3 regions of the Thioalkalivibrio sp. AKL8 genome follow, and region 1 is predicted to be linked to each of the others. Evidence: riboswitches for the same ligand, from Rfam matches in the RefSeq annotation. Region 1 holds a riboswitch; each other region holds the start of a gene.
What was found. A riboswitch is a leader RNA that binds a small molecule or an ion and turns the genes downstream of it on or off. The one in region 1 is predicted to bind cobalamin.
Positions count from the first base shown of each region.

Region 2: linked by a shared signal. The riboswitch ahead of G335_RS0107415 (TonB-dependent receptor domain-containing protein) and the one ahead of bluB (5,6-dimethylbenzimidazole synthase) in region 1 are both predicted to bind cobalamin.
Region 3: linked by a shared signal. The riboswitch ahead of G335_RS0107315 (porin) and the one ahead of bluB (5,6-dimethylbenzimidazole synthase) in region 1 are both predicted to bind cobalamin.

Region 1 is NZ_AQYF01000009.1:278,525-288,587, forward strand. Features, by position in the region: gene G335_RS0110665 (ABC transporter ATP-binding protein) at 1-129, opposite strand, end outside; gene G335_RS0110670 (iron ABC transporter permease) at 129-1,100, opposite strand; gene G335_RS0110675 (cobalamin-binding protein) at 1,240-2,076, opposite strand; cobalamin riboswitch at 2,297-2,562, shown strand; gene bluB (5,6-dimethylbenzimidazole synthase) at 2,655-3,428, shown strand; gene cbiB (adenosylcobinamide-phosphate synthase CbiB) at 3,425-4,327, shown strand; gene cobD (threonine-phosphate decarboxylase CobD) at 4,338-5,345, shown strand; gene G335_RS0110695 (cobyric acid synthase) at 5,345-6,829, shown strand; gene cobU (bifunctional adenosylcobinamide kinase/adenosylcobinamide-phosphate guanylyltransferase) at 6,826-7,347, shown strand; gene cobT (nicotinate-nucleotide--dimethylbenzimidazole phosphoribosyltransferase) at 7,953-9,014, shown strand; gene G335_RS0110710 (histidine phosphatase family protein) at 9,011-9,577, shown strand; gene G335_RS0110715 (adenosylcobinamide-GDP ribazoletransferase) at 9,801-10,063, shown strand, end outside.
Region 2 is NZ_AQYF01000008.1:19,462-29,524, forward strand. Features, by position in the region: gene G335_RS0107400 (MotA/TolQ/ExbB proton channel family protein) at 1-258, opposite strand, end outside; gene G335_RS0107405 (cobaltochelatase subunit CobN) at 539-5,092, opposite strand; gene G335_RS0107410 (cob(I)yrinic acid a,c-diamide adenosyltransferase) at 5,206-5,760, opposite strand; gene G335_RS0107415 (TonB-dependent receptor domain-containing protein) at 5,764-7,629, opposite strand; cobalamin riboswitch at 7,772-8,019, opposite strand; gene G335_RS0107420 (hypothetical protein) at 8,108-10,006, opposite strand.
Region 3 is NZ_AQYF01000008.1:1,800-11,862, reverse strand. Features, by position in the region: gene G335_RS0107355 (precorrin-8X methylmutase) at 1-595, shown strand, start outside; gene G335_RS0107350 (precorrin-2 C(20)-methyltransferase) at 592-1,347, shown strand; gene cobJ (precorrin-3B C(17)-methyltransferase) at 1,344-2,129, shown strand; gene G335_RS0107340 (cobalt-precorrin-6A reductase) at 2,143-2,943, opposite strand; gene G335_RS0107335 (bifunctional cobalt-precorrin-7 (C(5))-methyltransferase/cobalt-precorrin-6B (C(15))-methyltransferase) at 2,948-4,192, shown strand; gene G335_RS0107330 (cobalamin biosynthesis protein) at 4,222-4,677, shown strand; gene cobM (precorrin-4 C(11)-methyltransferase) at 4,674-5,438, shown strand; gene G335_RS0107320 (cytochrome c) at 5,728-6,291, opposite strand; gene G335_RS0107315 (porin) at 6,326-7,441, opposite strand; cobalamin riboswitch at 7,622-7,857, opposite strand; gene G335_RS0107305 (cytochrome-c peroxidase) at 8,069-9,049, shown strand; gene G335_RS0107300 (DUF4399 domain-containing protein) at 9,114-9,563, opposite strand; gene gltX (glutamate--tRNA ligase) at 9,707-10,063, shown strand, end outside.

The DNA of each region.
Region 1 (10,063 bases):
GTCGATGACGAGCTCATGCGTCGCGAGCAGGGTCTTGGGCCCCGGTTCCTGGTGGACGCTGCGCGCGCCCAGGCCCGGCGTGTCGTGTGGCTGGGTCGCTGCGGGGGCGGGGGAAGGCGTACGCGGCATCAGCGGCTCCGGTAGAGCAGGAACAGGAACACCGGGACACCCAGCATCGCGGTGATGACGCCCACCGGCAATTGCTCCGGGGCGATGATCGTGCGGGCCAGGGTGTCGGCCAGGGTGAGCAGGATGCCCCCGCCCAGGGCCGAGGCCGGCAGGATCACGCGCTGGTCGTTGCCAAAGATCAGACGCAGCATGTGCGGCACGATCAACCCGACAAAGCCGACCGCGCCGACCTGGGTGACCGCGGTCGCGGTGATCAGGGCCGCCACCACATAGATCGTCCATTCCACCGGGCGTACGGCCACTCCGAGGGCCGCGGCCTGCATCGGGCCGCGCGCGAGCACGTTCAGGGTGCGGCCAAATGGCAGGGCGAGCAGCGCCACGACCACGAGTACGCCCCAGGCCGGGTAGGGGTTGCGGGCATGGGAGACGTCGCCCATCAGCCAGTACAGCATGCCCGGGAGCTCCGCAGTGGGGCTGACCGCGAGGATGAAACTGATCATCGCGCCCCAGCCGGCGGCCACCACGACACCGGTCAGCAGCAGGCGGGTCGGGGTCCAGCTGCCCGTGCCGTGGGCCAGGCCGAACACCAGAATGGTGGACAGCAGGGCGCCCACGAAGGCCGCGGCCGAGACCGAGAACATGGACAGTCCCGCGAGCATCGCCAGCAAGGCGCCCACCGAGGCACCGCCGGAGAGCCCCAGCACGTAGGGATCGGCCAGTGGATTGCGCAGCAGGACCTGCATCAGCGCTCCGGCCAGGCCTAGCAACCCGCCGGCGGCGAACGCGGCCAGCGCGCGTGGCAGGCGCAGATCCAGTACCAGGGTGCTGTGCAGTCGCGAGGCCTCGCCGAAGAAGACACTCAGCAGGTCAGGGAACGGAATCTGCACGCTGCCGTAGGCCAGTGCCACCAGAACGGAGAGCACAGACGCGGGCAACAGCGCGCCCAGGGCCAGGAGGAACGAACGGGTCAAGCGGTAGCCCTCCGCTCCAGGCGGGCGAAGCGGTAGGTTGCCGGAACGGCGGGAGCGCTGCCTTCAGCGCACGTACAACGCTCCTTCATTGGTGTCCCGCGATATCCTTTCCGAGAGACTGCGAGGCGGACCGTCATGGTCATGGGGCGGGACGGCGTGCGCGGGCGCGTTCGAGCTCTTCGCACATCAGGGCCGTGCCTTCCGCGATGCGTCCGGTATGGCGTTGCAGGAGCGAAGGGGGAATGAAGAACAGATTGTCGCGCTGGACCGCGGTCATGTCCTCCCATTGGCCCCAGGCGACCACCCAGTCGGGGCGGTCCTCGCCCATGCCGCCGCCGATGATGACCTCGGGGTCGGCATCCAGTACGGCTTCGCGGCCAATGCGTGGCACCAGGCGGTCGAGATCGCCGAACACGTTCACGCCGCCACAGACGGCGATGGCCTCGGCGATCAGGTGGTCGTCATTGACCGTCATCAACGGTTGCTCCCACACCTGATAAAACACGCGAATCGGGTCCCGGTCGCCGTACGTGGCGCGGAGCGCGTCCATTCGGCCCAGGAAGTCCTCTGCCGCGGCCTCGCCCTGGTCATGCGTGCCGGCGAGCGTGGCCATCCGCCGCATGCTCGAGGCCACACCCTCGAAGCTGCGTGGTTCCGATACGTACACTGGCAGTCCCAGTTCGCGCAGGCGTTCGACCTGGGAGGCGGAGTTGCCGCTCTTCCACGCGATCACTAGATCGGGGTCCCTTTCCAGTACCCGTTCCAGGTCAATCCGGCTGTAACCGCCAATCCGCGGGATGCCCTCCGCCTCGGGCGGATAATCGCTGTACTGCGTTGCGCCCACGATGCGGTCCCCCGCACCCACGGCAAACAGCACCTCGGTGATGTGCGGCGCCAGGCTGACGATGCGCTCGGCAGGCTGCTCCAGATGGACCTCGCGGTCATCGTCGTCGGTGACCGTGATTGAGTCCGCCATTGCGATCAGCGGGGTTGAGAGCACGCCCAGGAGGCAAGCGAGCAGTGGAGTTCGGAAAGTCAAGAATTGCATGATTTTACAGTCGCATTGGATTGGTTGTTCAAGCGCCTTCGAGCCGGCTGGGGAGCCGCCACCTGCCGCTGGACTAGCGGGGCATCATAGCAGCAAGCTTGGGGCCCCTCGGAGCGTCAATTGGTCGGCAGTGGGCTTGCCGCGTATGATTGGCGGCTTGCTACCAGGTGCCCGGGCGACTGATCGCGCGGGTTAAACGGGAAGTCGGTGCAGGCGCGAGATCCTCCGCAGCCCCATTCCGACGCTGCCCCCGCAACGGTAAGCGAGTGGGTTCGAGGGGTGCTTCCGCAGGCCGCTCGGACCTCGACAAGTCGAAAGCCACTGGGCCGAACGTGGCCCGGGAAGGCGACTTGCCGCCCCGGGTTGCCCGGGGCCTCGCGAGCCCGGAGACCGGCCTGGACGATGTTTCTGCGACCGCGCGGTGGGCGAGGGTCGGTAGGTGCGGGCCCCTGTGGCCACACCCCGATCCCTCTGCATCCGCGTCGTGTCCCCCTGACGGTAAGCCGATGCAGTCCGAGTTGCCCGCCAATGAGAACCCTTCCTGCCCGGGCGCTGATGCCGGGGGTTCGGGATTTTCCCAAGATGATCTTGCGGCCGTCTATCGCGTGATCGCGGAACGCCGGGATATGCGCCATTTTCGGCCGGACCCGGTCGATCCAGCGGTGTTGCGGCGGCTGCTGGAGGCGGCGCATCGCGCGCCGAGCGTCGGCTACATGCAGCCCTGGCGCTTCCTGCGCATTACCGACCCGGCGGTGCGCGAGGCGCTCCACGCCCACGCGGCGGATGAACAGGCGCGCACCGCCGAGGCCTGTGGCGAGCGCGCGGCCGACGTGCATCGCTTGAAGCTGGAGGGCATCCGCGAGGCGGGCGAGTTGCTGGTCGTGGCCCTGACCGATGGCCGCGAGCGCTACGTGCTGGGCCGGCGGACGCTCCCCGAGATGGACCTCTGTTCTGCCGCGTGTGCGATCCAGAACCTGTGGCTGGCCGCCCGCGCCGAGGGCCTGGGCATGGGCTGGGTTTCCCTGTTCGATCCGGACTGGCTGGCCAATCGGCTGGACATGCCCGAAGGCGGGTACCCGATCGCGGTGCTGTGCCTGGGGCATGTGGAGCGCTTCTATGACCGGCCAATGCTGGAGACCGCGGGCTGGGACAGCCGGCGCCCACTGGAAGACTTGGTGTTCCAGGATCGCTGGGGTGCGCCGTGCGAGCTGGCCTTGCCCACGGTTGTGCGGGAATCCGCCGCGCGTCCGGATGGGCCATCCGGGGGTGGCGACACATGAGTACCTTTCTGATCTTGATCGGCGCCCTGATCCTGGACCGACTGTTTGGTGACCCACGGCGGTTCCATCCGCTGGCCGGATTCGGCCGGCTGGCCGCCTGGGCCGAATCCCGCTGGCATGCGCCGAGTCGTGCACGCGGAGCGCTCCTCCTCGCGGCACTGGTCCTGCCCTGGGTGGCGCTGGCCGCACTGGGCGCGTCGCTGGCCTGGGGCTGGGTTCTGACGCTGGCGATCCTCACGCTGGCGATTGGCTGGCGCAGTCTGGACGAGCATGCGGAGGTGGTGGCCGAGGCCCTGGAAAAGGATGACCTGTCTGGGGCGCGCACCGGTGTCGGCATGCTGGTCAGTCGCGACACGGCGGCCCTGGACGCGCGCGGGGTGAGTGGCGCGACCATCGAGTCGGTGCTGGAGAACGGCAACGACGCGCTGTTCGCCACGATCTTCTGGTTCCTGGTGGCTGGCGCACCGGGCGTGGTGGCTTATCGCCTGGTGAACACGCTGGACGCGATGTGGGGCTATCGCAATGACCGGTTTCGCTCGTTTGGCTGGGCCGCCGCGCGCCTGGACGATGCGATGAACCTGATCCCGGCCCGTCTCACGGCGCTGGGCTATGCCCTGGCCGGTCGTGGCCGGGACGCGCTGCAGTGCTGGCGCGAGCAGGCCGCCGGCTGGAAGAGCCCGAATGCGGGGCCGGTGATGGCCGCGGGGGCGGGTGCGCTGGGCGTGGTCCTGGGGGGGGCGGCGCCCTATGGCGGGCAGCGCGAGTGGCGACCCCGTCTGGGGATGGGCCGCATGCCCGACGCGGCAGGCATTCGCCAGGCGGTTGCGCTGCTGGATCGTGCGCTGGCCATCTGGATGGCCTTCATTGTGGCCGGAGTGATTGTCGTTGTCCTGTTCTGAGGCCCAATCGATGCAGAAGCCGGAGCCGCAGGTACTGATCCAGGTGCACGGGGGCGGTATCCGTCAGGCGGCTGCGCGCTACGGGATCCCCGAGGCCGACTGGCTGGATCTCTCCACGGGCATCAACCCGCATGGCTACCCCGCGGGCGAGCTGCCGCCAGGGGCCTGGGCGCGCCTGCCGGAACCGGACGACGGCCTGGAGGCCGTAGCCGCCGCCTATTACGGGACCGGGGCGCTGTTGTCGGTGCCCGGTTCCCAGGCCGCGATCCAGCTGCTGCCCGCGCTACGGGAAGGCCCTTCGCGCGTGGGCATCCTCGAGCCCAGTTACAACGAGCACGCCCGGGCCTGGCACGGGGCCGGGCACGACGTCGTCCCGCTGGATGGGGATTCGATCGAGGCTGCATTGCCCGGCCTGGACGTGCTGGTGCTGGTCAACCCGAACAATCCGACCGGGCAACGGTTCGACCGCGCGGACCTGCTGGCGTGGCATGCGGCCCTGGCCGCGCGCGGCGGCTGGCTGATCGTGGACGAGGCGTTCATGGACGTGACACCGCAGGCGAGCCTGGCCAAGGAGGCGCCGCGCGAAGGGCTGGTGGTGCTGCGCTCGCTGGGCAAGTTCTTTGGCCTGGCCGGGGCGCGCGTGGGGGTTGTCATCGCGGAGGACACGCTGCGCACGCGGCTGGCCGCCCGGATGGGGCCGTGGGGTCTTGCCGGACCGTCCCGCTGGATCGCCACCCAGGCGCTGTCGGACCGGGCCTGGCAGGCCGAGACGCGCGGCATGCTCCAGGCACGTGGCCAGCGCCTGGCGGACTTGTTGCGCGACCAGGGGCTGGAACCCGCCGGTGGCACCGCGCTGTTTCAGTGGTGCCGCGTGGACGATCCCGCAGGCTGGCAGGATCACCTGGGCGCGCAGGGCATCCTCGTGCGGCGGTTTGATGAGCCGGGCAGCCTTCGTTTTGGCCTGCCGGGGCAGGAACACGAATGGAAGCGCCTGGAACAAGCGCTGGGGGCGTCCTGATGGGTACGACACTGATGGTGCAGGGCACGACCTCGGATGCCGGCAAGAGCGTGCTGGTGGCGGGGCTGGCGCGGGTGCTGTACCGGCGCGGACTGTCCGTGGTGCCATTCAAGCCGCAGAACATGGCGCTGAACAGCGCGGTCACGGCCGACGGTGGCGAGATCGGACGCGCCCAGGCCCTGCAGGCGGCGGCCTGTGGTCTGGAGCCGCACACGGACATGAACCCCGTGCTGCTCAAGCCCAGCTCGGACCAGGGGGCGCAGGTCATCATCCATGGTCGGCCGGCGGCGGAGCTGGATGCCCGTGCCTATCACGACTACAAGCCGGTAGCGCGCGAGGCCGTGCTGGCATCGCATCGGCGCCTGACGGCGCAGTACGCCCATGTGCTGGTGGAGGGCGCCGGATCGCCGGCGGAAATCAACCTGCGCGCGGGCGACATCGCCAACATGGGCTTTGCCGAAGCCGTGGACTGCCCGGTGATCCTGGTCGCGGATATCGACCGGGGCGGGGTGTTCGCGCATCTGGTGGGCACGCTGGCGCTTCTGAGCGAGACAGAGCGCGCCCGGGTGCGGGGCTTCGTGATCAACCGCTTTCGCGGCGATATCGGCCTGCTGCAACCCGGGCTGGACTGGCTGGAACAGGAGACCGGCAAGCCGGTGCTCGGCGTGATCCCGTACCTGCACGGGCTTTACCTGGATGCCGAGGACGCTCTGCCGCGCGAGGCGATGCCTTCGACGCCCGCGGACGCGCTGAAGGTGGTCGTGCCGGCACTGCCGCGCATCTCCAACCATACGGATTTCGACCCGCTGCGCCTGCACCCGGCAGTGGACCTGCGGTTTGTGGGGCCGGGCGAATCCCTGCAGCCCGCGGATCTGGTCATCCTACCGGGCTCGAAGTCCGTGCGCGCCGATCTCGCCTGGCTGCGCGAGCAGGGCTGGGAAGAAGCGTTGCAGCGGCATGTGCGCTATGGCGGCAAGGTGCTGGGGATTTGTGGTGGATTCCAGATGCTGGGCCACGCCGTGCACGATCCCGATGGCGTCGAGGGCCAGTCGGGCTCCACGCCGGGGCTGGGATGGCTGGATATCGAGACCCGGCTCGCACCCGAGAAGCACCTGGAGCGGGTTCGCGGCGACCGCGTGCTGGATCGGGAGGCCCGCGTGGAGGGCTACGAGATCCATGCGGGCGTGACGACCGGTCCGGGCCTGGAGCGGCCGGTGCTGCAGCTGGAACACGGCGCGGATGGCGCGCGCAGCGAGGATGACGCGGTGGCCGGAACTTATGTCCACGGCGTGTTCGATACATCGGACGCCTCCGAGGCCTTGCTGCACTGGGCGGGTATGCGGAGCGGGATGGCGACCGGGGAAGACCTGGCCACCGCGCGGGAGCGCGGCCTGGAACGCCTCGCCGATTCCCTGGAAGAACATATGGATATGAAATACATACTGACCCTTCTGCAAGCCGAACCGAAGGAGCCAGTCGCATGAAGACCCTGGTACTGGGTGGGGTGCGCTCGGGCAAGAGCCGGCTGGCGGAACAACTGGCGGTGGCCAGCGGCCTGCCCGTGACCTACGTGGCGACGGCGCGCGCGGACGATGCCGAGATGGCGCGCCGGATCGAACGCCATCGCGCCGACCGGCCCGGAGACTGGGGCCTCGTCGAGGCGGGCACGGGCCTGGCCCGGGCGCTGGAGCAGGCCGCGGGACCCGAGCAGTGCCTGCTAGTGGACTGCCTGACCCTGTGGCTCACCCAGCTACTGTGCACCGATGACGAGGGCCGGATCGAGCGTGAACGCGAGGCCCTGATTGAGACGGTTCCGCGCCTGCCGGGCACGTTGGTGTTCGTCTCCAATGAAACCGGCATGGGGATCACGCCCATGGACGCACTGTCCCGTCGCTTCGCCGACGAGGCCGGCTGGCTCCACCAGCGCTTGGCCCCGGCAATGGACCGCGTCGTCCTTACCGTCGCCGGCCTCCCGCACGTCCTGAAGGGTGACCCGCTGTGACAGGCCGGCATACAAGCATTCCGCCCTCCAGGCACATAGACAAGCACGCCGGCTGGCCGTCACCACCGCAGCAACCCGACCCCAATCATCATCCCGGCCACCCAACCCTCGTCATCCCGGAAACCGCGAAGCGGTTATCCGGGATCTCCGTCGTTGGCAGGTGGCACGGACGTCGGGGGGTCCCGGCGTGGGGAGATCCCGGCTCTCCTCTTCGCTGCAGCCGGGATGGCGGACAGTAGTGGGAGGGCGGGCTGACGTCAGGGGGGAGTGCTGCGCCCGGGATGACGCCAAGGAAAGCGCTTACGGCCGGGAGGGCGAGAAGTAATGGGCCGGGATGTCATGTGGGCGGGTGGCCAGGATTCCTGTTCCAGACATTCGGATGTTCCCCCCAACGTCGTAATCCCGGAAACCGCGCAGCGGTTATCCGGGATCTTCGTCGTGGGAGGTGGCGCAGACGTCGGAGTGTTCCCGCGTGGGCAGATCCCGGCTCTCCGCTTCCCTGCGGCCGGGATGACGGGAAGTAGCCGGCCGGGATGGCGAGGAGCCATGGGTCGGGATGAAGGAAAGTGGCAAAGCACGCACGAGAGACTAATGAGGACCAACAAGTGACCGAAGACTGTGACTGGCTGCAGGTGCCGCCGGCGACCCTCGACGCCGCTGCCCGGCGGGCCGCGGCTGAACGGCAGGCCCAGCTGACCAAGCCGCCCGGGTCGCTCGGGCAACTGGAGGCTATCGCCGAACGCCTGGCCGGCATGCAGGGCCAGGAAAAGGCCAGCCTGGAGAACGTCCACATCGCGGTGTTCGCCGGCGATCACGGCGTGGTGGCGGAGGGCATCTCGCGCTTTCCGCAGGCCGTGACGGCACAAATGGTCGCGAACTTCGCCACGGGCGGGGCGGCGATCTCGGTGCTCGCGCGGTACCTGGGCGCCTCCATCGATGTGATCAACCTGGGCACGGTCGCGGAGCCGCCCGCTGTTAGCGGTGTGCAGCAACTGAACCTGGGCCCCGGCACCGCGAACCTGGCCCGCGAACCGGCCATGACGCCGGCGCAGCTGGAACGCGCCCTGAACGCCGGCCGCCAGTGCGCGGAACGCGCCCGGCGCAGCGGCGCCCAGATGTTCGTCGGCGGCGAGATGGGGATCGGAAACACGACCTCCGCCGCTGCGCTGGCCTGTTCCCTGCTGGATCTGCCGCCCGCCGATCTGGCCGGCCCCGGCACGGGCCTGGACGCGAACGGGGTGAGGCACAAGGCCGAGGTCATCGAACAGGCGCTCCAGACTCATGCGGCCGTGCGGGGCGACGCCCTCGGCAGCCTTCGCTGCCTGGGGGGCTTCGAGATTGCCGGGCTTGCCGGCGCGTATATCGCCGCGGCCCAGATCGGCCTGCCGGTTCTGGTGGACGGCTTCATCAGCACCTCGGCGGCGCTGGTGGCCGAGCGCCTGTGCCCGGGCACGGCGGACTGGTTCTTCTATGCCCATACCTCGGCGGAGCCGGGTCATCAGCGCCTGTTGGCGGCGCTGGAGGCCGAGCCGCTGCTGGATCTTGGCATGCGCCTGGGCGAGGGGAGCGGGGCGGCCACGGCCGTGCCCCTGCTGCGCCTGGCCTGCGAGCTGCACTCCGGCATGGCGACCTTCGCCGAGGCGGGTGTTAGTGGAGAGGGCGCTTGAGCGTCGGGGGCACGCGCATCGGCCTGCTGCGCCACGGCGAGACCACCGGCCAGGGCTTTTGTGGACGCGGCAGCGATGTTCCGCTGACCGAGGGCGGGTGGACGGCGATGCGCGATGCTCTGGCCGGAGGTAGCGTCTGGGATCGCATTGTCTGTTCGCCGCTGATGCGTTGCCGCGCCCCGGCACAGGCGTTTGCGGAAGAGGCCGGTGTACCGCTCGCCGTCGACGACCGCCTGGCCGAACTCGACTTTGGCACCTGGGAAGGCCGCACGGCGGCGGCCCTGATGGAGACGGACGCTGGTGCACTGGGCCGTTTCTGGCGGGACCCGCTGAATCACCCGCCACCCGACGGCGAGTCGCTTCAGGAGTTTCGCGACCGCGTCGTCGCCGGCTGGAACGACCTGGCGCCGAGCGAAAACGAGCGGGTGCTCGTGATCGTCCACGGTGGCGTCATTCGCCTGATCCGTGCCCTGCGCGAGGACTGGCCATTGGAGAAGCTGCTCGGTATCGACGTCCCGCTCGCCTCGCTGCATATTGTCGAGCCATGGAAGCCCTACCCATGAATCTCCTGCCCTTGGTGGGCCAAGGCCCTGTGGGTGACCTTGTGAGGGCTCTTGTGGGAGCGTGCTTGCACGCGAAGCCCCTGCCAAAGTCTGGCGCGGGCAGGGGCTTCGCGGCCAAGGCCGCTCCCACAGGAATGCCGAGAACCAGCGGTGTGCGTCCTACATATTGTAGGAGCGCCCTTGGCCGCGAATACCTCCCACCAAAGTCCGACCGGGCACCCGCATGAGCGCCGCGCTAACACCCCTCTGGCTGGCCCTCCAGTTCCTCACCCGCCTGCCCACCCCCGCGCTCGACCCGCAACCGGCCGACCTGGGTCGTTCGGTACTGGCTTACCCGCTGGTCGGCCTGATCCTGGGCCTGGTCGTGATACTGGTCGGTATCGCGCTGGCGGCCATACCTGGCACGCCGCCGCTCTTGGTCGCGGCACTGGCGCTCGCGTTATGGGTCGGTCTGACGGGTGCGCTGCACCTGGACGGGCTAGCGGA
Region 2 (10,063 bases), on a different contig from region 1:
CAACGTCCCCATCAGCCCGAGCATCGGGCCGATGCGCGCCAGCAGATCGGCGCGGTCGATGCGCCGCCGGGCACGGTAAGCGAGGCGTTCGGCATCGCCGCTCAATTCCAGACGGCGTACCCCACCGGAGCGTTCACCCAGTGCCAGCCCGAGCTCCCAGACGGCGACCGCGACCAGCACCAGCAGGCCGACGATCACCGGCTCCAGCAGCCAGCGCACCACGGTGTCCATCAGTTCCATCGTGATCGAGAACGACATTCGCGTTACCTCATTAACCTTTGTTCAGCCATTCGTACGGCCTTCCGTCCTGCGTAGGAGGCCAGCCTCTGGCCGATGGGGTGTAACCATTGCCCCAATCGCCGAGAGGGCTCGGCTCCTACAGGGCCGAAAATACCCGTGGCGGTTACGCCTACCGCCCCGCGGCGGCCGTACAGCCCCGTGTAGGAGGCCAGCCTCTGGCCGATGGGGCGTGGCCAACGCCGCAATCGCCGAGAGGGCTCGGCTCCTACAAGTACAGGGTCGAAAATGCCCATGGCGGTTATCGCCGCCGGCCCGCAGCAATACCGGCGAGTAGCAGCACGAACAGCGCACCAGCCACCAGCCAGGGGAGCCAGGGCATGCCCGCCGCCTCGTCGCCGGTCTCCTGACCGCCGTCGGCCTCGGCCGGCTCGGGGATCTCCTGCGCCTCCTGCGCGGTAGGGTCTTCCAGCGGCTGGATCTCGGTGACGCGACTGGGGTCGGCCTCGGGCTCCGCCCGGTCGATCTGCGCGGCCGCCCGCACCGCCTCGAAGGCCGCGCGCAGCTCGGCGTCGTCCAGGCGCTCGGCCACCTCGTCCAGCATGGGGTGATCCGGGCGCGTGTGACCGCTGCCGGGCAGGCCGTGCTCGGCGACCAGTTCCGCGAAGCGCTCGGACAATGCATCCAGCACCTCGGGATCGGCGTCCCAGAATCCGTGGCTGGCCGCAACCAGGTGCACGGCCTGCAGGTGGGTCTTCACGTGCACGTTGTGGCCGTCGGCCAGGAACTCCTGCATCCCCAACCCGTGGCGGTCCTGGAGGTACACGTCGTGCACCTCGTCCCAGACCCAGGAGCGGATGATCTCCGGGTTGGTCACCTGCCAGCCCCACAGGTTGTCGACGAAGTCCCGGGCCATGGTGCGGGCCCCGGCATAGCCGTGATCCATCAGCGGCTCGATCCACTGCGGGTTCAGGTTCTGCCCCTGCAATTCGCGCATCAGCGCGCGGCCCAGGGTCTCCACCCGCGGGTCGTCCGGATCGGCGTGCTGCAGCACGCGGTTGTCCGGCACCTCGCCGCGGATGCTCTCGACCGCGGTGGACAGACCGCCCTGGAAGTCGAACCCGTCGTCGTTGTCCAGCAGGCCGTAGAGATGCGAGGCCCGCCCGAGGTAGGTCCGTCCGACCTGGCCCAGACGGGCCTCGAAGGCCTCGTGCGCAGAGCCACCGGACTCATCCGCCCCGTAGGCATGGCCCATGCGCCGCAGGTAGGCCGCACCCAGTTCGGCGCGGTCCTCCCAGGCGCCGGAGCGATCCGCCAGCCGGTTGACCCCCGCGCCGTAGGCCCCGGGCGCGGAGCCGAACACGCGCAGGGCCGCCTGCTGCCCGGCCCCGGCGCCATCGAGCCCGGCCGCACGCAGGGCCTGGGTGTCCTCCACCCACTGCGCGGCCACATCGTTACGCGCCAGCGGCTCGTCGCCCGGATCGCGCAGGTCCTGCCCCAGCGGGGCCAGGGCCGCTTCCAGTGCCGGTTCCAGCTCGGGGTATTCCGCAAGAATGATGTCGGACGAGCCATCCAGCGCGAGGCGAGCGGCACGATCCAGCCACACCAGCTGGTCCTCGTACAGGTCCCGGAACAAACCGGAGGTGGTGAACAGGGCATCGCGACGGCGGTCACGCTCCGCCTCGTCGAGGTCCATGCGTTCCAGTCCCTGGACGATCCCGCGGCTGTTCCAGGCCGGGCGAATGCCCAGCATGTCCATGCCGAAGGCGATCATCACACCCTCGTCGCGCACGGTATCCGACGCCCAGAGGATGATCGCCTCGCTGCCGTCGGCCTCGGGATCGCCGTGCTCGCGAGCGTCCGCGGCCAGTTCCTGGCCGATGCCCCAGGCGATGCGCGTGGGCACCAGATCCGCCGCCAGCGCATGGAAGTTGCGCCCGGTCGGCAACACCTCCGGGGTCCGGATCGGATCGTTGCCCTGGCCCGGTGGCACGAAACGCCCCTCCAGGGCCGCCAGCAGATGCGCACGCTCGCTGGCCGGCGATCCGCGCAGCTTCGCGTCCCAGTCGTCGCCGACCACGCCATCACCGGCCATCGACTCAAGCATCGTGTCCACGGCCTCGTCGCTCCAGTCGCGCCCGAACACGTGCAGCCCCAGGGGCATCTGGTCTTCCTGCATGTCGGTCAGGTAGTGGCCGATCTCGTGGACCAGCAACTCCTCGTCCATCTCGGACAGCCGGGTCGTGGCGTGTTCGTCATGCCCCTCATCCGCATGCTCGTTCTCATGATCATGCTCATGGGCGTGCTCGTGCTCTTCATCCCCATGTTCCCGGTGATGGTCCGCGTCACGCTGCTCGTCGCCATGTTCGTCCGCATGACCTTCGCCATGCCCGGTGGTGTCGGGCTCTTCGTCATGACCCACGTGGTGATCGCCGTGGTCGTCATGGTGGTGCCCGTGGTCGTGATGATGCCCCAGGGCCATTTCCCGCTCGATGGTCTCGGTCAGGCCGAGATCCTCGATACGTTCGCGCAGGGTCTGTACCGCCCGCGAACGGGTGGCGGCATCCGGCTGAGCCGCGGCCTCGTAGGTCTCCACCAGCTGGCGCAGTTCCAGCAGGCTGTCGTACAGCTCGGTCGCCGCCAATGGCGGGGTCAGGTGGCTGATCATCACGCCCATGGCCCGGCGCTTGGCCTGGATGCCCTCGCCCACCCCATCGACGATGTAGGGGTAGATGATCGGCAGGGCGCCCCCGAGGATCTCGGGGTAGTCATCTGCCGCCAGACCCGCCCGCCGACGCGGCAGGAATTCCCGGGTCGAGTGGCGGCCGACATAGACCAGCGCATCCGCCTCGAAGTGGTCGCGGATCCAGTGGTAGAAACCAACATACTGGTGGGTCGGCGGGAAGGTGGTATTCGCGTGCAGCAGGCGCTCGCTGACCTCCCAGCCGCGCGGCGGCTGCGGGCCGATGAACACGTTGCCGAACTCGATCCCCGGGAACAGCATCTCGCCGTCGCGGGTCATCGCCTCGCCCGGCGGCTCGCCCCAGCCGGTCAGGCCGGGGATGCCCGTGCGCACCAGCGCCTTGCGCAATTGCTCGGTCGTCGCATGCGCGTCCTCACCCGCCAGCGTGGCCTCCCAGGCCGCCTCGAATTGTGCGAGCAGATCCAGCGCCCGATCCTGGGCCGCGTGCGGATAGCTCTCGAGCATGTGGCGCAGATCACCGACACCGCTTTCCAGCGCGGCTTGTGCCAAATCGATCTCGTCGGCCCCTTTGGCCGCCTCCAGCCTCGCCTGCAGGTAGCCGATCGGGCCATCCACCAACTCGGCCCGGATCGACTCCGGCAGGGCGTCGAAATAGGCCTGGTACTGCTCGCGATCGAGCGCGGCCACCCGGCCGGCGATCGCGTCCAGCGCATCTGCCTGCTCCGGGAGATTGACCGCCCGGTCCTGGATCATGTCCAGCAGGGCTTCGGCATCCTCCGGCACGTTGTCGCCCAGGTCATAGCCGGCCGCCTCCAGCCGCTGCAACATCTCCAGCAGGGACTCGGGCACATCCAGCTTGTCCGCGCCGATGTTCTGGCGACCCGGCGGATGGTTGTAGTAGACGACCGCGACCCGCTTGTGCGCGTTGTCGAGGGCACGCAGCCGCTGCCAGCTTGCCACCCGGTCGGCCAAAGCCTCCACGCGCTCGCCCACCGGCTCGGTCAGTGTCAGGCGCACACCCGTGCGTTCATCCTGTTCCGGGGCGCCCGCGGCCGCCAGCACCATCGGCTGGCTCATACCCTGCAACTCCGGCATGGCCACGTGGTAGTGCACCTTGTCCCAGGGGATGCCTTCGTGCGACAGCCGCCACTGGGCTGCGCTCACATCCGCCAGGCGGATGCCCTTGATCACCGGGACATCCAGCTCGCCGAAGGCCTCGGCCACCGCCTCGCGGTTGCCGCCCCCGCCGACCACGAAGTCCTGCAGACTCACGATCCCGGCGAGATCCGCCGGCCCGGTCACCTTCTCCAGGGTCTCGACCGCCTCGCGGCTCGCCCCGCCCCAGCGCGCGAGCACCACAAAACACTGGATCTCGCGGTTCTCCAGGGCCTCGCAGGCCGCATCCAGCAGGGCGCGGTCGCCCGGCCGGTCGCCGGTATCCAGATCCAGGAGCGCCACGGCCGGACCCTCCTCCAGATCGAGGGCGTCCGAATCGGGGCTGGAGCTGCCATGGCGGTAGTAGCGGATGGTCTCGCGCGGGTCCGGGTCCGGTACGTCGATCGCGTGGCCGCCGCGCGCGGCCAGCCAGCGCATCAGCCCCTCCATGTTCTCCGGCGTGCGCCCCTGGTAGAACGCCCGCCCGGTCAGCCAGTCCGCCTGTTCGGGGAAGCGCTCCTGCTGTCGGGACAGGTGCGCGCGCGGGTCCTCACCCGGATCCGGGTTGGCCGCCAGTTCGGTACGCATCTCGTCATCGAGCCCCGCGAGTACGGCCTCACCGTCGATCCGCGACAACGCCGTCAGGTGGCGAACGCTGTTGATGGCCAGGATCGGGGCTCCCTCGGGCGGCGGGGCCTCCCGCAACAGGCGATCGAGGCGCGCGGCCTGATCCCCGAAGACGGCCGCGACGAGCACCGCGTCCGCCTCGCGCCACAGCGCCGCGACCGCCTCGTCCGACTTGTCCGTGAGCTGCTCCGGGGTGCGCAGAACGACCTCGGCCTCCGGATGGGCCTCGAGGAAGCGATGCGCCCCGGCGGCGACCTCCGCCGCCGAGCGATCGGAGACAACCCCCACCACGAGCGGCCCGGCCCCGGCCGTCCCGACCCCGAACAGAAAAAACGCCAAAGCAATCAGACTCGTGCAACGAACACGCATGGAGATTTCCCGAAAAACAGGCGCAAGGGGCCGCGAGGCGTGTACCCGACACGCCAGCGACCACTGCAATGGGATTGGAGCGCCGCCGCAGCGGCGCCCCTCAGAAGAGCGCTTCAGCCACGCCGGCTGGCCGGCTGCCAGAGGACCTCTTCGCCGTTCTCGTGGCGCGCGAGCACGCGACAGAGCACAAACAGGAGATCCGACAGCCGGTTGATGTAGGCCAGCGAACCCGGGCGCAACGCCTCGTGGTGATTGAGCGCAACGAGACGCCGTTCCGCCCGGCGGCAGACCGTACGGGCGATATGACAATCGGCCGCGGCCGGCCCGCCGCCCGGGAGGATGAACTCCTCCAGGGCCGGCAAATCGTCGTTGAAGGACTCAAGCTCCACGTCCACACGCTCCACCGACGCATCCGGCAACGCCTGATGGCCCGGCACGGCCAGTTCCGCCCCCAGGTCGAACAGCTCGTGCTGCACCAGCGCCAGCGAGCGCCGGACCTCTTCGGGCAGGTCATGGATCAGCAACCGGCCGATCACGCTGTTCAGCTCATCCACATCACCGAAGGCCTCGACGCGATGCGAGTCCTTGTCCACCCGCGAGCCGTCACCAAGGCCGGTTCGGCCTTCGTCACCCGTACGGGTCGCAATCTTCGACAGTCGATTACCCATGGATCACCTCTGCTGATAACGCAGTTTCACGAACGCGGCACGCCCCGGCTGGTTGTAGCCGCCCGCCGTCTCGTAGTCCTTGTCGAACACGTTCTGGACCGAAGCCTGAAGCTGCCATTCCGGATGAATCTGATAGCTCGCTCGAAGGTTCAACAGCCCATAGCCGGATAAACGTGCCTGATCCCCACCAAACAGATCTTCCTTTGCCCGACTTTTCGCAATTACTGACCCTCCGAGGGAAATGCGCTGGAACTGACGGTCCAGATCGAAGCGGACAGTCAGAGGAGAGCGGCGAGACAATTCATTACCAGTGTCTCGGTTCTCTGTATCCAGTATCGTCAGAGCAGCACGAGAGCTCCATGCTCCGATATCGTGTCCGCCCTCGATTTCCAACCCACGAATCCGCGCCTCGTTAACATTTCGAGGCTCGTTCACATCCGTAGCGGGGTTGAGGTCATTACAATTGGTAACGCATTGGTATTGGATAAGACCATCAACGTGAGTTTCAAACACGCTTAAGTCGAGATACGACTCGTTGATGCTGTAACGCATTCCAATCTCGACCGTTTCAGATTCTTCTGCATTTAGCCCCGGGTTCCCTCGATATGTCCCAAACAAAGACGACGACTCTGGGAAATAGAGATCATTGAAAGTTGGAGCCTTGAAGGCGGTACCATAGGAAGCGCGCAATCTCAGGGGTTCCGTTACCTGCAACCCCCAAGCCACCTGCCCGGTGACTTTGTCACCGAACTGCTCATTGTCATCAAAGCGCAGACTGCCCTCCAGATCATGCCGACCCAGGTCAACCTGGACGACGGAATAAGCACCGACGTTGTAGCGCGAATCTTCAACGTGATCGGCGGTGCTATCCACCTGGTCTTCATACGCATCAAGCCCGGCAATCAAGTAAACACGGTCCGTTATCTCGAAATCGTTTCGCCAATCCACGCCGTCGCGTTTCGTATTGAAGCGCGACGAAAAGACACCATCGTTGAAATTATCGTTCTCATCGCGACTGTGACTAACACTGAGTTCGGTATCCCAAAGGGGGGTTACAGCCACTCGCAAGCCAGCACGAAGGGCGGCATGCCGAAAATCGGTTTCATCTTCGGTGCCATCGAATTCGGACCTACCCTCTGAGTACAGCACATTACCGAAAACCTCGACTCCATTATCGAGCCGGTGCGAGACCTTGGTGGCAAGCGAGGTGTTGTCATAGCCATCGCGGTCTTCATCGCCCACTCCGTCCTGGACGTTGATACCGTCGGTCTCGAAATGGCTGACCGAAAGGCTGTAGTTCGTGTTGTCGGTACCGCCAGCGACCCCCACCCCCGTTTCCCAGGTATTGAAGCTGCCACCACCAACAAACGCATTGACCTTTGGCGGGCCCTTGCGGCCTTCCCGGGTGAAGACCTGCACGACCCCACCAATCGCGTCCGAACCATAGATGCTGGTGCGCGGACCGCGCACGATCTCCACCCGCTCGATCTCTTCCGGAGGCAGGAACTGCCAGCTTGCGCCGCCCGTCGTCGCGGAACCCATGCGCACGCCGTCGATCAACAGCAGCGTATGGTCGGAACTCGTGCCACGCGTATACACAGAAGTGGACTTGCCGAAGGCGCTATTCTGGGAGGTTTCGATCCCCGCGCGGCCCTCCAGAAGATCGGTGAACTGCTGGGGTTGCAGGCGTTCGATCTCTTCGCGGTCGATGATGGTCACCGAAGCGAGCGTCTCGTCCACCGTCTGGGCGATGCGCGAGGCGGTGACCTGGACGGTCTCCAGCGTCTGGGCATCGTCGGTATTCGGTGTGTCCGCCAGGGCGGGACTGGTGGCCAGCAGGATGGCCGCGGAGAGTGCTGTGCGTTTCATGTTTTTTGTTGTCTCCCGGCGAGCCGCCCGCACGCCGTTGATTCGTCGGGATCGCACGGACAGGGGGAGACAGACACGAGGGGGATCGGCCACGACCGGCGAACGGCCGGGCCCGATCATCCGCCTCGCATGCCCGCCGCATGCCGCGCGATCATTCCCTGGCCGGTCTCCGGACTGACGAGCGTTCCGGCGCGGCGCCTTCCCGAACCCAGGGTTCAGTGGCACTGGCCGCGACCATCAGAAACCGACTGGCGGTCTCTCGCTCGATCACCGTTGCGGGGGCAGCGTCGGAATCGTCCCCAGGCCTTGCGGCCCGTCGGAGACTCACCGATCTTCCCGTTTAACCCGCCAAGCCGTGATTGGTCGGGCACCGAGGAACGTAGCGAACCCTACACAGTTGGGCGCAAAATTACCAGCCGCTAACCTACCCGCCGCGCGATCCCGAAAGGAGCTACCCAGGCTCGCATGTCGGAGACAATCAGCGGCGGCGCCGTTCCTCGGCATACAGATAGCGGGTACCGCGTTTGAGCAGCAGCCCCCAGGTCTTGTCCTGCAGCATGGCGTCGAACTCGGGCGAGCGCTCGGCGCGTAACGCCACCGGGTGCGACTCGTCCCCGGGATGGGTCGCCAGCATGTCCAGGCGCTCGCGATTGGCCCCATAGTGGCTGACCAGAAAATCGCGCATGGAGTCACTCAGTGGCAGGTTGTAGATGCGCGTGAGGCGCAGCGCCAGCCACTCGGCCATGCGCCCGAGATCCTGGCGGACCTTGCGCACCATCGCCGAGCCCAGGCCTGCCTTGGCATCCGCGCTCATGCCGACGTAGAGCCCGCCCAGATAGGCCGCGGGGTTGGCATAGATCGCACGCTGGATACTGGGGTTCGTAAGATCCACCAGCGGCTCCATGATCAGGGCGAGCTGGATCCCGATCCGCTTGGCGGTCTCCGCATCCAGCGCCGAGCCGCCAAAGTAGAACAGGTCTCCCTCGCGCTCGATCTTGTGTTCCTTGAGGAAAGAGCAGAAGTGGCTGGCCAGTTTCAGCTTCTGGTCGTCGGTCAGCTCGATCAGCTCCTCGCTCACCCGGATACCGCGCACGCTGCGCTTGAACCAGCGCTTCTCGCCCCGCTTCTCGACCTGCGCCCGACGCAGGGCCTCCCAGCGTTCCACCGCATTGGTGTAGCGGCTTTGCGACTGCATCAGGTGGTCGCGTGCCTCGCGCAAGTCCTCGACCCGGCGCAGGGCAAGACCGAGGAGCTGGCCGTCCGCAGAATTTTCCGAAGGTTCGAGATCCTCCAACCGCTGCACCGCCTCCAGCACCTGACGACCCAGGCTGACGATCGGCTCGCGCAGGGCCTGTGGATCCAGGCCCGACGCCTCGTGCTGGGATAGCAGGATGCCGAGCGAGCGCAGGCGGCTGACCACCCCGGCCTGGGCCACACGGAAGCGATTGCCCTGGGATTCCAGTCGGTCCAGGGCCGCCCCGAGTTGCCACCCCCCCGACCATTCGAAGCTCAGCCGCTTGATCTGGCGTCCGTTCACCAACTCGAAGGCGAGGACAAAGATCGCTTGTACGTCGTCGAGGGTGCAGCGCGCCAGGTCATCGGCGTCCGCGGCGGAGAACAGTCGATCCAGGAACTGATCCACCCGGCGCACACCGTCCTCTTGGGTTGGCGCCACGCCCCGCAAGCGGTCGCGCAGGAGATCCGCAACCTCCGGCGCCTCGTGATGCAGCTTCTCCAGGGCCGCGAGCCGGGAGTCCTCGGTCGCATCCACCAGATCCGCGACGCGCGAGCGCAGACCCAGGCGACGATAAATCTCGATCTGCTCCGCGGCGGCCGCCAGGCTGGCATCGCCGGTCATCTCGCGCACCGCGACCGCCACGGCCTCGGGGGCGATATCCACTTCGTGCAGCAGGACTTGGGCTGCCTTGCGCCGGCGCATGTCCGGGGTCATCTCGCCCATCGCCAGGTCGCGGGTGACGAACAGCAGATCCGGCAGCAAGTCGATGGTGTTGCGCAGCTGATCGCGCGAGCGCTCCTGGCGCTTGCCCCGTGTGGCGTCCGCAACGAAACGCGCGACCAGGCCGATGACCCCGAACAGCAGGGTGTAAACGGCAAAGAAGATGAAGTTCTGTGCCGGGGCGGCGTGGCCGAAACCGAGGAAGTAGCCGCCCTGCATTGCCAGGAACGTGACTGGCCCGGCGGCCCACAGCAACTGCAGGAAGTTCAGCGACCAGGGAACACGCCGCGCGGTGGCGGCCACCTCGGTAATGCGGCTGCGCCCGGCCGCCTCGATCAGGACGTGTTCCTGTGACGGTCCGCCGGCCTGCGGGCTTTCCTGGCCCTGTGCCTCCCTGCGTTTACGAAAGCGACCGAACACGCGCCCCTGCTCCGGAATGGGTGGTTACCGCCGGCATGGCCGCAACGTGACCACTAG
Region 3 (10,063 bases), on a different contig from region 1:
CTACCGGGAGTCCTTTGCGATGATCCGGTCCGAGGCGGATCTCGACCGCTTTCCGGAGGACCTGGTGCCCCCGGTGGTGCGCATGATCCATGCCTGCGGCATGACCGATCTGCCGCGGGACGTCGGGTTTTCCGCCGGGGTGGCCCGGGCGGCCATGGATGCGCTGGCCGCCGGCGCGCCGATCCTGTGCGACAGCAACATGGTGGCGCACGGGGTCACGCGGGCCCGGCTTCCGGCGGACAACCGGGTGATCTGCAGCCTGCGGGAGGACGGGGTGGCGGCGGCCGCCGAGCGTCTGGGAACGACGCGTTCGGCCGCGGCGCTGGAATGGTGGCGACCGCATCTGGACGGCGCGGTCGTGGCCATTGGCAATGCACCCACGGCGCTGTTTCACCTGCTGGAAATGCTGCACCAGGGTGCGCCGCGGCCGGCCGCCGTGCTCGGTATACCAGTGGGATTTGTGGGTGCGGTGGAGAGCAAGGAGGCGCTGGCCAGCAGCCCGCTGAACCTCGATTACCTGACCATTTTCGGACGCCGGGGTGGCAGTGCCATGGCCGCGGCGGCCATCAACGCCTTTGCGAGTGACCGGATATGACGACATCCCCCAACCTGCAGGATTCCTCGGACGCCGGCTGTCTGTACGGCGTGGGCACCGGTCCCGGTGATCCCGAGCTGTTGACGCTGAAGGCCGCGCGGCTGATTGCGGAGAGCCCGGTGGTGGCCTATTTCTGTCGCCGGGGCGGCCGCGGCCAGGCGCGTGCCATCGTGGATGCCCATCTGGGTGCCGGGCAGCGCGAGATGCCGTTGGAGTATCCGGTGACCAACGAGATCCCGCATGGCTCCGACGAGTATCGCAGCCGCATCGAGCAGTTTTTCGACGCCGCCGCCGAGCAGCTGGCTGCCGAATTGGAGGCCGGGCGTTCGGTGGTGGTGCTGAACGAAGGGGACCCGTTCTTCTACGGCTCCTTCATGCACGTCTACCTGCGGCTGAAGGAGCGTTTCCCCACCCGCATCGTGCCCGGCGTGACCTCCATGATGGCCTCCGCCGCGCAGTTGCCCACGCCGTTGACCATGCGCGATGACCTGCTGACGGTGATCCCGGGCACCATGCCGATCGACGATCTGCGCCAGGCCCTGCAGGGGACCGATGCTGCGGTCATCATGAAGGTCGGAACCCATCGCGATGCGGTGGTCGGGGTCCTGCGGGAACTGGGGCTGGACGAGCGTGCCTGGTACGTGGAACGCGCGAGCACGCCGGAGGAGCGGGTCCTGCCGTTGGACGAGATCCCGGAGCAGGTGCCCTATTTCTCGATGATCGTGATTCCCGGGCGAGGGGTGCGGCGATGAGCGGGGATGACGGTCGGCCGCTCGGGCGGCTGAGTGTGCTCGGGGTGGGGCCGGCCGGGCCGGAATGGCTTACGCCGGAGGTTGCTGGTCGTCTTGAAGCGGCGACCGACCTGGTGGGGTACGGGCCGTACCTGGAACGCATTGCGGGCGCGCATCACCGTGTTCACGCCTCGGACAACCGCGAGGAGCTGGCGCGCGCGACGCACGCCCTGGACATGGCCGCCGAGGGGCGGGACGTGGCGGTGGTCTCGGGTGGCGATCCCGGTGTGTTCGCGATGGCGGCGGCCATTTTCGAGGCCCTGGAAGGGGCACCGGCGGGACGCTGGGAGGACGTCGAGGTGGACGTGGCCCCCGGGGTTTCGGCGATGCAGGCCGCGGCGGCGCGTCTGGGGGCGCCGCTGGGGAACGATTTCTGCGTGATCTCGCTGTCGGACAATCTCAAGCCCTGGTCGCTGATCCAGCGCCGGGTGCGGCTGGCGGCCGAGGCCGATTTTGCCATGGCCTTCTACAACCCGATCTCGCGCGCGCGACCCTGGCAGCTGGGCGAGGCACTGGGGATCGTGCGCGAGGTCCAGGGGCCGGACACCCTGGTGGTGCTGGCCACTGCGGTGGGCCGTGGCGAAAGCGAAGACGTGCAGATCTCCACCCTCGGCGAGGTGGACCCGACGGCGGCGAATATGAGCACGCTGGTGATCGTCGGCGCCACATCCACCCGCGTGTTGGAACGCCCTTCGGGCCGGCGGCACGTGTACACCCCGCGTTATGTCGAGGCGGCGCAATGAGCCGGGACCCGCTCTAGCCGTGGGTGTCCGGGAGCGCTTCCAGCCAGTCGAGTACCGCCTGCGGGGCGTGGAACCGTGGCACTCCGGGGGCGTCCGGCGGGCGCTCCACCATCACCACCGGGATGCCCCGTTCGCGGGCCGCTTGCAGCTTGGCGGCGGTGGCATCGCCGCCGCTGTCCTTGGTCACCAGAACGTCAATCGCGTGTTCCCGCAGCAGGCGCGCCTCGTCCTCGGCCGTGAATGGGCCCCGGGCATGGATCCAGGTGACTCGTGGCAGCGCCGGGGGCGGTTCGGGCGGGTCGATGGTGCGGATGACATAGTCCAGCTCGGGCGCGGCCTCGAAGGCCTCAAGGTGCTGGCGGCCGGTGGTCAGCAGCACGCGCCGGCCGAGTGCCGGCAGGGTGCGGCCGGCGGCCGCGAGATCGGACACGCGGATCCATCTGTCATCCGCTCCGGCCTCCCACGACGGTCGGGTCAGGCGCGCCAGCGGGATGCCGGTCTGGCGCGCAGCCGCGACGGCGTTGGCCGAGATCTGCCGCGCGAACGGGTGGGTTGCGTCCACCAGGGCGTCGACCGCGTGTTCGTGCAGCCAGCTGGCAAGGCCCTCGGCGCCGCCGAAACCGCCCGTGCGCCGTGGCAGCCGCGACGGGCCCGGTTTCCGGGTGCGCCCGGCCAGCGAGACGGTGGTCTGCAGCCGCGGGTGGCCGTCCAGCAGCGGCTCCAGGGCCGCGGCCTCGGTGGTGCCGCCCAGCAGGAGGACATGCCGCGGGCGCGGTGGCCGGGCGTCGTTGGAAAGGGGTGAACGGGAGGTCATGGAGATGCCAAGTGTAGCGACGCAGCCGGGCGGGACGCCATGGTTGCACATCGTCGGGGTCGGTGCGGACGGTCTGTCCGGACTGGCGCCGGAGGCCCGTGCGGCCGTGGCGCAGGCGACCACGGTGATCGGGGGTGCACGGCATCTGGAGATGTTGCCGGAGCAGCCAGGGCAGGAACGTCTGGTGTGGCCCTCGCCGCTGGAGACCGCCCTCGACTGGATCGAGGCGCGGGCGGGGCAGCCGCTGTGCGTGCTCGCCAGTGGCGACCCGTTCTGGTTCGGGGTGGGCGCGACGTTGATGCGGCGTTTCCCGGTGGCGGCCACCCGGGTGTTTCCGGCGCCCTCGGCATTCAGCCTGGCCGCCGCGCGGATGGGCTGGCCGTTACAGGAGACCCGCTGCCTGTCGGTCCACGGGCGCCCGCTGGAAGCGCTGCGCCCTTGGCTGCACGACGGCGCGCGGCTGCTGATCCTGAGCCGTGACGGCGAGACCCCCGGCGAGCTGGCCCATTGGCTCAATGACCTGGGTTTCGGGGCCTCGGCCCTGACGGTCCTGGAGCAGTTGGGCGGGGCCCGGGAGCGCATTGGCGCGACCACGGCGGCGGACTGGGGCGCTCGCGAGGTGGATCCGCTGAACACGATCGCGCTGGAATGTCGCGCCTCCCCGGTGGCCCCGACGGCCCCGGTGATCGCGGCCAGCGCCGGCCGACCGGAGGCGCAGTTCGAACAGGACGGGCAGATCACCAAGCGCGAGGTCCGTGCGGTGACACTGGCTCTGCTGGCGCCCGGGCGCGGCGAGTGCCTGTGGGACATCGGCGCCGGCTCCGGTTCCATCGGCATCGAGTGGATGCTGGCGGATCCGGCCAACCGCGCCCTGGCCATCGAGCCGCGCGCGGAGCGGCTGGAACGCATCGCGCGCAATGCGCGCGCCCTGGGTGTGCCGGCCCTGCAATGCATCCCCGGGCGCGCACCGGAGGCACTGGACGGCCTGGCGCCTCCTGACGCGATCTTCATCGGCGGCGGCCTGACGACCCCGGGGCTGGTGGAGCACTGTGTGGAGAGCCTCCGCCCGGGCGGGCGCCTGGTCGCGAACAGCGTGACGGTCGAGGGCGATGCGGTGCTGGCGGCGGCGCGCGAGCGCCATGGCGGCGAGCTGACGCGCATCAATGTGAGCCGTTCGGAACCGCTGGGTGCGATGTCGGGTTGGAAACCGCTGCGGCCGGTGACCCTGTGGTCCCTGCGCCGGAGTTGAGGGAAACACTGAACGGGGCGCTCGACCGGGTGATCCCCGGCGTCGGCTTCGCCTCCGCCTGCGCGGCCTGGGAGCTGGAGGGCCTGATCCGCGAGGTGCTGGCCGAGGCCCGCGCCGTGCTAAATGCAGCGCGCGTCGAGCCGATCGAGATCCGGCAGCTGGCGGCACCGGCGCACAAGAGCGACAGCCGCATGCTGGCGTCGGTGGCGCGGGAGCTGGAGCTGGAACTCGTATTTCCGTCTGCGTCTGCGCTGGTGGACTGCGACGAGGAAGTGCTTACGGAGTCGGCGCGGGCGCGTACAACCGCCGGGGTCGGGTCGGTGGCCGAGGCGGCGGCGCTGGCGGCGGCCGGCGAGGGCGCGCGTCTACTGCTGCCGCGGCGTCTGTCCGCGCGGGCCAGTTGCGCGGTGGCCCGGGTCGATACCCATCACGTATTCGCGGTGGCCCGGGTCGATACCCATCACGTATTCAAGGAGTCATCATGACGGTTCATTTTGTCGGGGCGGGCCCGGGCGCGGCGGATCTGCTGACGCTGCGCGGGCGGGATCGTATCGCGGCCTGTCCGGTATGCCTGTACGCGGGTTCGCTGGTGCCGGAGGCGGTGCTGGAGCATGCTCCGGAAGGCGCGCACATCGTGAATACCGCGCCGCTGACGCTGGACGCGATCATGGACGAGATCCAGCGCGCCCACGCGGCGGGTCAGGACGTGGCGCGACTGCACTCCGGGGACCTGTCGGTGTACAGCGCGCTGGGCGAGCAGATCCGCCGTCTGGAGGCGGCCGGGATCGATTACACGATTACCCCGGGGGTGCCGGCGTTCTCCGCTGCGGCCGCGACCCTGGGGCGCGAGCTGACCGTGCCGGAGGTGGCGCAGTCGGTGGTGCTGACGCGGACGCCGGGGCGGGCCTCGTCGATGCCGGAACGCGAACGGCTGGCGGCCTTCGCTGCGACCGGGGCAACCCTGGCGATCCACCTGTCCCTGCACAATATCGAGGCCGTGGTCGCGGACCTGCGTCCGCACTATGGCTGTGACTGTCCGGTGGCGATCGTCTTCCGTGCCAGCTGGCCGGACGAGACGGTGGTGCGGGGCTCGCTGGGCAATATCGTGGAGCGGGCAACGCAGCTGACCACGCGGCGCTCGGCGCTGATCCTGGTGGGGCCGGCGCTGGATCCGGGGGATTTCCGCGATAGTGCGCTGTACGACCCGGCGCATGTGCGGCGTTATCGCGGCATGGACAACGACTGATCGTCAGGCACCCAGTCAAGGGCCTGATTAGCACTGAAGCTCTGCAGAGGTTCCTTTCCCCCAGCGCAACCCGCAGCCCTGCAGGAGCGCGCTTGTGCGCGAATGCGGCGCTTGCCGAAGCCCGCCGCCGTGTTCGCGGGCAAGGCCGTTTCGGCATATGAAGCGCGCGGTGGATTCGTGCTAATCAGGATCAGGGAAGGGGCCGCCGGAAGATGGCGGCCCCGGCTGGCGGCAACGGGGCGTGCTCTGCCCCGGAAAAGGGGCTCGGGACGCCCCGTTTCCGCGTGGTTCAGCGGCGGCGGTAATTGTCGTGGCAGGCGAGGCAGTGGTGGCGCACGCTGTTCAGGGCCTTGGTGGCGCGCAGCTGGAAGGCCTCGTCCGCCAGGTCGTCGGCCGTCTCCACCTTCCGCTGCAGCCGTTCGGCGGCCTGGCGGTAGGACGCCTTGTACTCGGCGAAGTCTGGGTCCGCCCAGGCCGCGGGCAGGGCTCCTGGATCGCCGTCCCGCGCTGGTGTCTCGCGGTCGAACCAGGTTTCGATGTCGGCGGCCCGCCGTGCCAGCTCGTCGGCCAGATCGGGCAGACGCTCGGCGAACGGCGCGTCATAGCGCAGGATCTGCTCGATGCTGCGGTAGGTGGCCGAGGTGCCCCGCATGCTCTGCTGGCGGAAGCGCTGGAAGGCCTCGGTGGCGTCCACGCTGGCCGGGTCGTCCAGGGTTTCTTCGTAGCCTTCGCCCCAGGGGCCCGGCATCGGGACGGTGATCTCTTCGGCGCCCGTGGTCCCCGCCGATGCGAGCAGCAGGGCCAGCGGGAGGCCGGTCGTCAGCGACCGCCGGATGGATTTCGTTCGATTCATGGGGGCTCTCCCTGTTCGCGTCAGCCGTGGCGTGTCAGAAGCGGAACTGGTGCTGCAGGTGCAGTTCCCAGTCCGAGCGGTCGGCGTCGCGGTCCAGCCACATGAGCTGGGTCTTTTGCCGCTGGCCCCGGTGGTACCGGTTGAGCCCGGCGCCCCATTCGCGCTGCCAGCGCGCGTCGCCTTCCAGGTCGTCGCCGGCGTCGTGGCGCAGCACCGCGTGGCGCGCGGCCACTTCCAGCCCGTCCACCGGCAGCGACTGCGCGAGTTCGAGCTCGGCACCGAGGTCGTGATAGGACGACGCATGGTTCGGGGAGACGTCGCGGCGGAACGCGGCCAGCGAGAGCGAGGTGTGGCCGAACTTGATCACCGCGTCGGCGGTGGCGGTGACCCAGTCGGACCGCTGGCGGTCCACCGTATCTTCCAGTCCGCGGCTCCAGTCGCGCAGGTGGTTGCGGTCCGCTGCCTGAAGGCCGGCGCCCAGCGCCACGGTGCGCTCCACGGCGCGGCCGAGGGTAGTGTTGTCGCGCGGGATCTCGCCGACCGGTGCCCAGGCCCCGCGGGCACTGAACAGGTGGCCGGAGGTGGCGGGGCGGTCGTCACGCTGGTCCAGACGGCCACGGCCGTCGAACACCCCGGCGGCCCAGGCCCAGGCTTCGCCGTCACCGCCCAGTAGGGTCACGCCGGTATCGCGCCCGGCGGGGACCTCGAACTGGTTGCCCGGCACGCTGAGTTCGGTAAACAGGCGGTTGGGTCCGCCGATGTCGCGCGGCAGTCCGAAGGGTACGGTGAACTGGCCGAGGCGCAGGCCCAGATTGTCGCGGAACGCGTACTGCATCCAGATGTCGCGCATCGAGAGTTCGCCGCTGCTGAAATCCGGCTGCAGGCGAAAGCGAAGATCCGGGTGGAACAGAGTTCCCTGGGTGTCCAGCCAAGCGCGGCGGAAGTCGAACTCGCTAGTGGAACCGTCCGGGGCACGGGCGTAGCTGTAGCGGCCCTGGATCAGCGGATCCAGTGTCACCTGCAGGCCGTCTTCCGCGTCGCCGAACTCGAAGTTGGCCTGAGCCGGAGCGATGCTCGCGGCCGTCATCAGATACAGGGTGGCCAGGACCGGGATGGCATGTCGCACCGGTCGGAGATGGGTATCGTTCATTGTTGTGGTGCTCCCCTAAGGAAACACATGACCCATGTGCCCGTTCGCGCACATGGGTCATGTGTTTCCCTGGCGCGCGACCCCGCACGCCGTGGATGAAACGACGCCACAGGATGGGCTGGGAGCAGGGGAGGGCCGATCGATGAGCACGCCGGTCCTGGCCCGCCCGGCCGCCCACCGCGGCGTCGGTGTCCTCCAGGCCGGTCTCCGGACTCGCAGAGTGGATGCGCGCTGCATCCAGATGCGGATCGCCTTCCCGCGGGCATCCTGGGGATGCGCCGCAGTGGCATTGGATCCGCCCAACTCCGCCTACCGTTGCGGGGGCAGTGCCGGGCTTGCGAACGAGAGTTCGCGCACCGGCTTCCCGATTATCCCCGGCCAAAACAGGCCGGGGCACCTGAAGTCAAGGCGGACCCTACGGTGCCTCCGTTTGAGGGTCAAGGGCGCGTTGAGGCGGGATGGCGGGGGTATCCTTTGATCTGGATCAACGGAACGCTCGTTTTTGATCGCGTCCGGTTTTCCGCGTCGATAGGGTGGGTTTCATGGGATCTGGACCGAGTCTATATCGGTCCGCCCTGATGTTCCCCTTCAAGGAGACCTGCCATGAAGACACTTTCCGGATTCCGCATGACGGCGATCGCGGCCTGTGCGGCGATCGCGTTCGGGGCCTCGGCGCCTGCGCTGGCCGATACGGACTATTCGCAGTACCGCGACGTATTCGAGCCGCTGCCGGCGCTGCCGCCGATTCCGGCGGACAACTCGATGACGAAAGAGAAGATCGAGCTGGGCAAGATGCTGTTCTTCGAACCGCGCATCTCGAGCTCCGGCGTGATCTCCTGCGCTACTTGCCACAACCCGGCACTGGGCTGGGCGGATCGTATCCCGCGCGCGGTGGGCCACGATGGCCAGGTCGGCGAGCGCAACACCCCGACCGTGCTGAACTCCGGCTTCTTCACGGCGCAGTTCTGGGATGGCCGCGAGGATGACCTGGAAGGCCAGGCGCTGGGCCCGATCCAGGATGCGATCGAGATGGCGATGCCGCTGGAGGACGCGATTGAGCGTCTGGAAGAGTTCAACGAGTACCAGGAGAAGTTCCAGGCCGCGTATCCGGACTATGACGGCGACAACGTGATCAATGCCGATCACGTGGCCCACGCGCTCGCGACCTTCCAGCGCACGCTGAATACCCCGAACTCGCCGCTGGATCGCTGGCTGGTCGGGGACGAAGGGGCGATGAGCGAGCAGCAGATGCGCGGGATGAAGCTGTTTGCCGACAATGGCTGCGTGGCCTGCCACGCGGGCCCGGCACTGACCGACAGCAATTTCCATCGCATCCAGGTGCCGGGCTCGGAAGACGAGGGCCGGTATCTGGTGACCGGCGAGGAGAGTGATCGCTTCGCCTTCAAGACCCCGACGCTGCGCAACGTGGCGTTGACCTACCCCTACATGAACAACGGCGAGACCGCTACGCTGGACGAGGCGATCCGCATCATGGGGCAGGAGATGCTGGGCATGGAGTTCAGCGACGATGAAGTCGCGGATCTGGAGGCCTTCATGCACGCGCTGACCGGTGACATGCCGCAGTTCGAGATCCCGGCACTGCCGTAACCGACCGGTCGCCGCTGGCGATGACGAGCCCCCTCCGGTTTTGGAGGGGGCTTTTTTGTGCCGCCTATTCGACGGTGATGGTGATCTTGTCGGAGGTCACTGGCGGGTCGAAGCTGAGGTGGCGATAGTCCATGAAGAGCAATTGCAGGGTGTGAGTGCCCGGCTCCAGTTCGATCTCGCCTTCGGTCTGACCGCCTCCGAAGTGCCGCTTGTGGTCGGAGAAGGGAAGCGAGGTATCCAGGTCGACCTCGTCCAGCGGCTGGTTGACCAGCAGGTGATGATGCCCGGTGTTGTCGGCCTCGACACCGGCCGGCGCCACGCCCATGCCGCGCAGGCCCATCTGAATGGGCACGGGGCTCTCGACGGTGTCGCCGTCCTGCGGGCTGATGAAGTACACCTCGGCCCCTTCGGGCGCCGGAACGCGGTCCATGCTGGCGGCATTGCTTGCAGCCAGGGCGAATGCCCCAGTGACCAGGGCGATGGTCGCGAGGCGGGTGAGCGAAACGGATTTCATCACGACTCCTTCGGGCAATAGGGGCCCGTGTGCTTGCCTGTCTCGAGTATAGCCGGCGGAAACCGGGCTACCAGGTTATCGCCATGTAGCGTTCTGCTACCCTAGGCGCCTTTGCTCACTACCCGTAATCGAGTGTCCCGCGCATGAGTTTCCGTACCCGTTTTGCCCCCAGTCCCACCGGCTATCTGCACATTGGTGGTGCCCGAACCGCATTGTTCTCCTGGTTGTACACCCGCCATCACGGGGGCGACTTCGTGCTCCGTATCGAGGACACTGATCTGGAGCGAAGCACCGCCGAGTCGGTGAACGCGATCCTGGAGGGCATGAACTGGCTGGGTCTGACCTACGACCATGGCCCGTTCTATCAGACCGAGCGCTTCGACCGGTATCGCGAGGTGATCGATCAGCTGATGGCCGCCGGCCACGCCTATCGCTGTTACTGCTCGAAGGAAGAGCTGGACGCGATGCGTGAGGAGCAGAAGGCGCGCAAGGAAAAGCCG